DNA from 3 places in the Corynebacterium sp. NPDC060344 genome. Region 3 is predicted to be linked to each of the others. Evidence: riboswitches for the same ligand, from Rfam matches in the RefSeq annotation. Region 3 holds a riboswitch; each other region holds the start of a gene.
The links. A riboswitch is a leader RNA that binds a small molecule or an ion and turns the genes downstream of it on or off. The one in region 3 is predicted to bind thiamine pyrophosphate.

Region 1 (3,266 bases), on a different contig from region 3:
GCGCAGGTAGGCCTTGACCGTTTCGGCGCTCAGCGACAACCGCGCCGCCGCCTCCGCATTCGTGCACCCCAGCGCGACCTGCGCCAGCACGTCGAGCTCCCGGGCGGTCAACGCGGGCGCCTCCGCACTGCCGGCGCCACCTTCCGCCACCGCGCCGCCAACGCCACCAACCCCCTCCCCAACACCAATGCCGCCACCCGCACCAGCCCCGCCCCCGGCACCGGCACCGGGGAACAGCATCGCCGCCAGCCCGCCGGAGGCCGCGAGCAGCTTGTCGCGCGCCTCTCCGTCGGCCGTCGTCGCGGCGATGGCGCGCAGGTCGGCGTGCAGTTCGCGCAATCGTTCCAGATCGGAGGCCCCGGGCCCCTCCCCCGCCTCGCGGATCTCCGCGGTGCTGCGCTGCGCCATGCCGATGCGACGGTCGACCTCGTCGCGGATGCGCAGCTCGGTGCCGGCCTTCGCCGCCAAGCGCATGGCCACCGACCGGATCCGGTCGCCGAAGTCGAACTTCTCGCGGTGCGCGCCATAGAGGACCATCCGCGTTTCGCCGACGGTGGACAAGATCGGCACGGCCATGACGGGACCGAGGCCCTCGTTGTGCACGTGCTCGCGGTAACTGTCGGTGATGGTCCGCGCGGCTTCATAGTCCGCGACGACCGCCGGCCGCCGATCGCGCAGCACGCGCCCGCCGAGTCCTTCGCCGGGGGTGACCGTGAGACCGCGCACCCCGTCGGAGCGCAGCCCGACCCCGTCGCCGATGGTCACGCCGCCCTGCCCGCCGATGCCGAGGAAGACCACCGGCAGGTCCGCGTCCCTGCGCAGCTCCCGCACCAGCTGCTTGGCCAGGTCGCGGTCCCGCGGCCGGTTGTGCGGCATCGGCGCATCCTCCTCATCTTCCTCGTCATCTTCCTCGTCCGCCGCCCGCTCCCCCATCGCCGGCGCGGCGGTGCCCCATTCGGCTTCGTTTCCGAAACATCATAGCCGACGTCCCTGGCCGCTCCGGCACTTTCGCGTCGGGTACGATCGATGCCCACAACCGAATACTTCCCACGGGAGCGCCTACCGAACCGGCGCTGAGAGGGCATCGGGAATGCGGATGCCGACCGTTCGAACCTGTCCGGGTAATGCCGGCGTAGGAAAGGACCACCATGGCGAAGCCTGCCGTGAACCCCATGGACGAGGCCCGGGACCAGGTCACCACCGGCCCGATCTACCGTTCCGAGAAGCTTTACGACGATGTCATGTTCGACGGATCGCCCTTCGGCTCGGAGGATGCCGTCCTGCGCATCCCCGCCCGCCGGATCAACCTCACCGATGGCACGCATTTCGATGCCTACGACACCTCCGGCCCGTACACCGAAACCGATGCGGACCCGGATCTGCACGGCGGACTGCCGAAGACCAGGGACTCGTGGCCGACCCCTGCGCCCGCCCCGGCGTCGTCGCAAAGCCCCGACCTGAAGGCGTCGACCCAGCTGGCCTGGGCCCGCGCGGGGATCGTGACCCCGGAGATGGCGTTCATCGCCGCCCGCGAGGGCGTCGAGGCGGAGCTCGTGCGCTCCGAGGTCGCCGCCGGGCGCGCCGTGATCTGCGCGAACAGGAAGCACCCGGAGCTGGAGCCGATGATCATCGGCAAGAAGTTCGCGGTGAAGGTCAACGCGAACATCGGCAATTCCGTGGTCACCTCGTCCATCGCGGAGGAGGTGGAGAAGATGGTGTGGGCCACCCGCTGGGGAGCCGACACGATCATGGACCTGTCCACCGGCGCCGACATCCACGAGACCCGCGAGTGGATCCTGCGCAACTCCCCCGTGCCCGTGGGCACCGTGCCCATCTACCAGGCGCTGGAGAAGGTCAACGGCGACCCCGCGAAGCTGACGTGGGAGATTTACCGCGACACCGTCATCGAGCAGGCCGAGCAGGGCGTCGACTACATGACCGTCCACGCCGGCGTGCTGCTGCGCTACGTGCCGCTGGCCGCCAACCGCGTGACGGGCATCGTCTCGCGCGGCGGGTCGATCATGGCGGCGTGGTGCCTGGCCCACCACCGCGAGTCCTTCCTGTACGAGAATTTCGCGGAGCTGTGCGACATTTTCGCGAAGTACGACATCACCTTCTCGCTTGGCGACGGCCTGCGCCCGGGTTCCATCGCCGACGCCAACGATGAGGCGCAGTTCGCGGAGCTGCGGACGCTCGGCGAGCTGACGAAGATCGCCAAGTCCCGCGGCGTGCAGGTGATGATCGAGGGGCCCGGCCACGTGCCCATGCACAAGATCGCGGAGAACGTCCGGCTCGAGGAGGAGCTGTGCGAGGAGGCCCCGTTCTACACCCTGGGCCCGCTGGCCACCGACATCGCGCCCGGCTACGACCACATCACCTCCGCTATAGGCGCGGCGATGATCGCGCAGGCCGGCACGGCGATGCTGTGCTACGTCACGCCCAAGGAGCACCTGGGGCTGCCCAACCGCGACGACGTCAAGGTCGGCGTGATCACGTACAAGATCGCCGCGCACTCGGCGGACCTGGCCAAGGGGCTGCCGCTGGCGCAGGAGCGCGACGACGCCCTGTCGAAGGCGCGCTTCGAATTCCGCTGGCACGACCAGTTCGCCCTGGCGCTGGATCCGGACACGGCGCTGGACTACCACGACGAGACCCTGCCGGCCGAGCCCGCGAAGACCGCGCACTTCTGCTCGATGTGCGGCCCGAAGTTCTGCTCCATGCGCATCTCGCAGGACGTGCGCGACTACGCGAAGGAGCACGGGCTGGAGACCGTCGAGGCGATCGAAGCCGGCATGGCCGAGAAGTCCGAGGAGTTCGGCGCCGCCGGCGGCCGGGTGTATCTGCCGCTGTCGGCGGAGTAGGCGGCACCCGAACCGCGGCACCGGCATTGAGGCGCGTCTCACGCTGCCGATCAGCGTTTGTTTACCTTCCGTTCACCTTTATTCCTTTATCGGGACACCTTCGGGGGCGACACTGCGCAGGCACTTGCCAGTCGCGCGACCCGCGCACACGGCCCCGCTCTCCCACGAAGAGGGCACGGCCGGCACGAACAGAATCGAGCATCGATGACGACTCCCCGCCACCCGGGCGATGACGCCACCGCTTCGGCCACCGCGATGGCCGACCGACTCTCGGACGGGCCGGACGGCCCCACCAATGGCACGGACGGCGGCACCGTCGCCAGCGACGTCCCCCATGGCCTGCGCCGCCTGCCCAACTGGGCGCTGACGCTGCTGGCCATCGGCACCCTCTACATGCTGATCGTC
Region 2 (3,266 bases), on a different contig from region 3:
TGCGGGGCTCGTCGGTGACCCGGCCGAACGTCGGGCGCTGGGGGAGATCGCGGAAGACCTGCGAGTACATGTTCTTCGGGTAGGCCACCGGCAGCAGCACCTCGTAGGGCACCGGCTGGTCGAGGATCACCGGCGCATTCTCGCCCTGCGCGGCGGCCGACTCCAGCGACTGCCGGGCGGTGGTCAACCACTCGCCGGTGCCGTCGTCGTCCCATGCTCCGCGGTAGCCGTTGACCGAAATCGCCGAGGACACCAGCAGGACGCCGGCCAGCGCGAGGACGCCGAAGCGCGACCGCGCCGGCAGGGGCCGGACCCGGTCGGACCACGATGCGGCCAGCGCGAAGCCGATGACGATGGCCGAATCACCGTAGTAGTGCAGCGTGCGGGCCAGAACGTCGGAGGTGTGGTCGCCCGAGCGCATCAGCGTCACCGACAGCAGGACCACCGTCAGGTAGCCGGCGGCGATGACCCACGGCAGCCAGGCTCGGTAGTCGCGCCCGATGGTCACGGCCATGGTCAGCAGCACCAGCACGGCGCCGACGCTGACCAACCCTGCCGGCGCATCGGCCCACGGCTGGCTCGGCGCCCAGCGGTCCCAGAACCACGGGCCGCCGGCCAGGCCGGCCAGCACCTGGCCGAGGCCGTTGAAGAACAGCTCCGAATGCGGCTTCGACGACGCCTCGCCCGCATCGGCGAGGGCGGTCAGCGAATAGAACAGCGCCCACGCGCCGGTGACCAGTCCCAGCGACAGCCACAGTGCGCGGGCCCGCAGCAGGGTCTCGGCGATGGCGCGGCGCTCCATGTAGGCCACGGCGATGGTGATGGCCAACGCGACGGGCGCGACGGCGAGGGCCTTTTCGAAGAAGCCCAGGGCCACGATCAGCCCGACCGTGGCGGCGGCCACGGCGCGGCCGGAGATCGTCCGCTCCTGGCGCAGGCTCGCGCGGATGGCCAGCGCCGTGATGCCGGCCAGCGCCAGCTGCATGGGCAGGGCATTGGCGGCGGCCGACCACCACGTCGAGCCGGGCAGCGTCAGCGGCGTCCACGCCACCAGCGCCAGTGCCGCAAGCGCCTGCCACGACCGGCCGGCGATGTAGCGCAGCGCCCGGGCGACGACGACGGTCACCGCGACCTGCCCGATCAGCATCAGCGCCGCAGGCAACCACCAGTGCCACGGCGCGATCTGGTTGGCCGCCGCCTGGAGGATGAACGCCAGCGGCGCCAGGTGCCCGTCGTGCGGCTGCAGGAAGTAGTCCGGCGTCCACCAGTCGGCGTCGGCGGCGGAGCCGACGATGATGAAGTCGTCCCAGTAGAACGTCCGCCCCGACAGCACCCACGCCCGGCCGAGGGCCTGGACCGCCACGATGGCGCCGACTAGCGCCAGCCACGTCGACCGGGCGATGCGCGGCTCGGGGGCTTCCGGCTGCTCGGTCGCCTCGGGCGCCTCGTGCGCGCCGTGCGCCTCGACGGTCTGGTCCGGGTGTTGACTGCTCATAATTTCCCAACTTTAGGGCGGGTCCGTGAGGTGGGGTACCATTCGGTCGAAATGCGCACGGGAGTCCCGGCGGTCGAGCAGACCACGTGGGGCTGAGAGGAGGGCGCGGCCTGCCGCCCTCGACCGTAGGAACCTGTCCGGATCATGCCGGCGAAGGAAGCGACGGAGGCTCGACCATGTCCAGCAGTCACACGAATGACCGCACCCGCACCAAGAACCGCAACCGCCCGAAGAAGGGGTGGCGGATCATCGACATCGTCACCGCCGCGGTGCTGGGCGTCGCGGTCGGACTGATCTTCGTGGTGTGGAACATCGTCGGCGGCGCCTGGTTCACGGCGGCCGATGCGCTGACGCCGGGCCTCGGCGGGCTCGTCGTCGGGCCGTGGCTGCTGGGCGGCATCATTGGCGGGCTGGTCATCCGCAAGCCGGGTGCCGCGCTGTTCGTCGAGGTCATCGCGGCAACGGTGTCGGCGTTGATCGGCAATCAGTGGGGCATTTCCACGCTGTATTCCGGCCTGGCGCAGGGCCTCGGCGCGGAGCTGATTTTCCTGCTGTTCGCCTACCGCCGTTTCACCGCGCCGGTGGCCATGCTCGCCGGTGCCGCCGCCGGTGCGGGCGCGTTCATCCTCGAGCTGTTCACGTCGGGCAATCTGGCGCGCACGTGGCAGTTCAACTCGATTTACCTCACCTGCCTGCTCATCTCGGGCGCGGTGCTGGCCGGCCTGGTCGGCTGGCTGCTGGTGCGCGCGCTGGCGGGCACGGGTGCGCTGGATCGCTTCGCCGCGGGCCGCGAGCGCCGCGGCGAGGTCTAGCCCGGCAGCCGCGATGGCATTCATTTCCGCGAGCGGTTTCGGGTGGCGGCATGCGGGGCGCCGCAGGGCCGCGCTTTCCGACGTCGACCTCCACATCGAGGAGGGCGAAAAGGTCCTCCTGCTGGGCCCGTCCGGTGCGGGCAAGTCGACGCTGCTCGCCGCGATCGCCGGGGTGCTCGGCGATGACGAGGACGGCGAGGACGCCGGCACGCTCCTCGTCGACGGCGACGATCCCGCCGGGGTGCGCGGCGTCGTCGGACTGGTGCTGCAGGATCCGGAGAGCCAGGTCATCTCCGCCCGCGTCGGCGACGACGTCGCCTTCGGAGCCGAGAATCTGGGCGTGCCCCGCGACGAAATTTGGCGGCGCGTCCGCCGCGCCCTCGATCTGGTCGGCCTCGACGTGCCGCTGGATCATCCGACGGCGAAGTTGTCGGGCGGCCAGAAGCAGCGCCTGGCCCTGGCCGGGGTGCTGGCGATGGGCGCGCGGGTGATCTGCCTCGATGAGCCAACCGCCAACATCGATCCGGAGGGCGTGCCGCAGCTGCGCGACGCCGCCATCCGCGCCGCCGACGCGACGGGCGCGACGCTCATCGTCGTCGAGCACCGCGTCGACGCCTGGGTCGATCATGTCGACCGCGTCCTCGTACTCGATGCGGCCGGTTCTGCCACCTCCGGTACCTCAACCACCGCAGCCCCTTCCGCCACCTCCGGTTCCACCGTCATCGCCGATGGCCCGCCCGCCAAGATCCTCGCCCGCCACGGCGATTTCCTCCGCGACGCGGGCGTGTGGCTGCCGGGTGCGCCTCCGCAGGTGGGCGACGCCGCGCCGGTGCCCGCGTCGGCGACGGCGGCGCTGCTTTTCGACGACCTCGCCGTCGGATACGGCCGCAGCGCCGACCCCGTCCGCCGCGGGATCACCGCGGCGGTGCCGCTGGCGGCGTCGACGTGCATCGTGGGGC
Region 3 (3,266 bases):
TCGGAGCTGCTCTCGCTCGGGGTGCTGACGTGATCGGAAACCCACCCGACGCCGGCGCCGCCGAGGAAGGTGACGATCAATTCCGACACGGCGCGAGTGCCCGGCGCCCACGCGTACCCATCGCGTTCGGCGTACAGGGCCAGGAGCATCTCCATGCCGTCGGCGAAGCCGGCGAAGTACTTCGGCGGGTTCTCGCTGCCGTGCTCCACCCGCGCCGACGCGACCACGAGCTCATAGAGGGTGAAGGCCTCGTCCCAGTGCGTCGCCAGCAGGCGGTGGGCATGGCGGATGAGGCTGGCGACGTCGTCGACGCCGTCGTGGACGAAGCCGCCGGTGAGGTTCGACAGCGTCCGGCGGATCATCAGGCCGACCAGCTCCCCCTTCCCGGAGAAGCAGTAGTGGAAGACGCTCAGGTGGGCGTTGGCCCGACTGCAGACGTTCCTCGTCGTGACCGCACCCACGCCGTCTTCGATCGCGATCTCCAACGCGGCCTCCACGAGGCTCGCGCGCCGCTGGTCAACGGACATTCGACCGGACAACCGATACACCCTTCGATCCGATTGGACGGCGGTTAATCACCAATCCAAATAGAACTTGCACCCATGGCGCAATAACAAAGTCAAACATACCGAACGGTCTAGCCAGGTCGAACCCGCCTTACCCCACGGGGCTGAAATGGGCTTTATGCGGAAATTACCGGTATTCACTTTCGCTGAATCAAGAAAGAAACGGGCACCGGCCAACGCCGATGCCCGCATTATTCCCGCATTATTCCCGCATCCCGGACCGCGCACGACGAAGCGGGCCAGGGAAAAAATTCCCTGGCCCGCCTTAATGGCTCCTCCAGCTGGACTCGAACCAGCAACCCTTCGATTAACAGTCGAATGCTCTGCCATTGAGCTATGGAGGAAAGTCTGCGGCACGTCTCCGTGCGACGGATCATTACTCTACCCAGATCGCATATGGACGCCAAATCCGCAGGCCAGCACCGAAATCGGGCACACCGGGGCGAGGCTGTCCCGCGACTGCGGCGGGACTGCGGCCGGACCGCGGCCGGACATTTTCACGGCTGCCCGGCGACCGCGGCGGGACTGCGGCCGGACCATGCCGGGGGCTTCTGCACGAGTGCGGTGGGACGTCGCAAAGCAGATCCGGAACCTTTGCTAACGTGACGCGCAACACGGGGTGCCCGGGCGGACCGGGCTGAGAACACACCCGCCGAACTTGATCCGGTTAACGCCGGCGGAAGGATGTTGCCATGGCCGACGCCCATGCGACTGCGCACGACCACAGCCCGCTTTCCACCGGGGCCGCGTACTCGCAGTTCCCCGACGAATGGAGCGCCGGCTGCGTCAGCTGCGGCGCGTCGCGCGAAGGCCGCATCCCGCGGGTGCTGTCCATCGCCGGCACCGACCCGAGCGGCGGCGCGGGCCTGCAGGCCGACCTCAAGGCGTTTTCCGCCCACGGCGCCTACGGCATGGGCGCGGTCACGGCGCTGGTCAGCCAGAACACCACCGGGGTGCGCGACATCCACGTGCCCCCGGTCGAGTTCCTCCGGTCGCAGCTCGACGCGGTGTCGGATGACGTCGCCATCGATGCGGTGAAGATCGGCATGCTTTTCGACGCCGCGATCATCGCCGAAGTCATCGACTGGCTCGACGCCCTTCGGCGGGGCGAGGAGACGCCGATCGTCGTCCTCGATCCCGTGATGGTCGCCACCTCCGGCGACCGCCTGCTGCAGCCCGACGCCGAGGCGGCGATGAGCGACCTGCTCCACCACGTCGACCTGGTCACCCCGAACATCCCGGAGCTGGCCGTCCTGGCCGGCACCGAACCGGCGACCACACCCGGCGAAGCCCTCGACCAGGCCCACAAGGTCGCCGCCGAACACGACGTCCTGGTGCTGGCCAAGGGCGGCCACCTCAGCGACGACGTCGTCATCGACGCCCTCGTCCGCCCCGACGGGACCGCCGAACGATTCACCGGGCCGCGCGTCGACACCACCAACACCCACGGCACCGGCTGCTCCATCTCCGCGGCCATCGCCGCACTGTGGCCGCGGACCGGCGACCCCGTGCGCGCCGTCGCGGTGGCCAAGTCGTGGATGACCGCCTCGCTGCGCCACGCCGACGAGCTCGAGGTGGGACAGGGCCACGGCCCCATCCACCACTTCGCCCAGCTGTGGGAGCGCGGCCTGTCCCCCGATGCGGCGATGATCGCCGACCAGTGGTGGGAATCCATCGCCGACCTGCGCGAGGCGATCGACGGGCTGGACTTCATCAAGGGACTGGCCTCCGGGTCACTGCCGGAAGAGGCCTTCCGCTTCTACCTCGCCCAGGACGCGATGTACCTCAACGGCTACTCCCGCGCGCTGGCCGCGGCATCGGCACTGGCCCCCAACCAAGACGAGCAGATGTTCTGGGCCTACGCCGCCCACGGCGCCATCGCCGGGGAGATGGAACTGCACCGCAGCTATCTCGGCGACGACGCCGGCGCGGGCTACGCGGGGAATGCAGGGAACCCAGGGAACTCCGGTAACGCGGGGAACGCGGGCACCATCGAGGCCTCGCCGGTGACCCGCGCCTACGTCGATCATCTCGTCGCCACCGCCGCGCGCGGCTCCTACGGCGAACTCATCGCGGCGGTGCTGCCCTGCTTCTGGCTCTACCGCGACATCGGGCACCGGTTGATCGCCCGGAACCACGACGCCCACCCGTACTCCCGCTGGCTGGACACGTACGCCGACGACGCCTTCGACGCCGACACCAACAAGGCCATCGACATCTGCTCGCGCTACGCCACCACCGCCACGACGACCGAGCGGGCTGCGATGGACCGGGCGTTCCGCCTGTCGTCGTGGCACGAAGTCGAATTCTTCGCCGATCCCCTGCGCCGCTGAGCGGGCTCGCGGCGGCGACGGGCGAGTCTCCCTACCCTGGGAGGCATGACCGACTACTCCGCGAACCAGAACCCGAACCAGACCCGGCCCGCCTCTGATTCCGCCGCCGACTCCGCAGCCGACGCCACCTCCGGCGCCCACCGCACCGTCCGCGGCATCATCGCCCGCTCGAAGGGCGCCCCGGTGGAGATGGTCGACGTCGTCATCCCCGCCCCGGGCCCCAATGACGTCATCGTCGACGTCCAGGCCTGCGGCGTCTGCCACACCGACCTGGCCTACCGCGACGGCGACATCAACGACGACTACCCCTTCCTCCTCGGCCACGAGGCCGCAGGCGTCGTCTCCGAGGTCGGCGAGGCGGTCACGC

Region 1: another riboswitch for thiamine pyrophosphate. It lies ahead of thiC (phosphomethylpyrimidine synthase ThiC); the one in region 3 lies ahead of thiD (bifunctional hydroxymethylpyrimidine kinase/phosphomethylpyrimidine kinase).
Region 2: another riboswitch for thiamine pyrophosphate. It lies ahead of ACFWGD_RS02525 (ECF transporter S component); the one in region 3 lies ahead of thiD (bifunctional hydroxymethylpyrimidine kinase/phosphomethylpyrimidine kinase).

What each region holds. Positions count from the first base shown of each region.
Region 1 covers NZ_JBHXCS010000004.1:245,303-248,568, reverse strand. Annotated here, with positions in the region: gene ACFWGD_RS07450 (LuxR C-terminal-related transcriptional regulator) at 1-876, opposite strand, end outside; TPP riboswitch at 1,040-1,156, shown strand; gene thiC (phosphomethylpyrimidine synthase ThiC) at 1,149-2,861, shown strand; gene ACFWGD_RS07440 (Na/Pi symporter) at 3,066-3,266, shown strand, end outside.
Region 2 covers NZ_JBHXCS010000001.1:565,702-568,967, reverse strand. Annotated here, with positions in the region: gene ACFWGD_RS02530 (hypothetical protein) at 1-1,495, opposite strand, end outside; TPP riboswitch at 1,543-1,671, shown strand; gene ACFWGD_RS02525 (ECF transporter S component) at 1,672-2,307, shown strand; gene ACFWGD_RS02520 (ABC transporter ATP-binding protein) at 2,321-3,266, shown strand, end outside.
Region 3 covers NZ_JBHXCS010000002.1:310,267-313,532, forward strand. Annotated here, with positions in the region: gene ACFWGD_RS04130 (TetR/AcrR family transcriptional regulator) at 1-527, opposite strand, end outside; tRNA gene ACFWGD_RS04135 (tRNA-Asn) at 836-910, opposite strand; TPP riboswitch at 1,172-1,268, shown strand; gene thiD (bifunctional hydroxymethylpyrimidine kinase/phosphomethylpyrimidine kinase) at 1,259-2,899, shown strand; gene ACFWGD_RS04145 (S-(hydroxymethyl)mycothiol dehydrogenase) at 2,945-3,266, shown strand, end outside.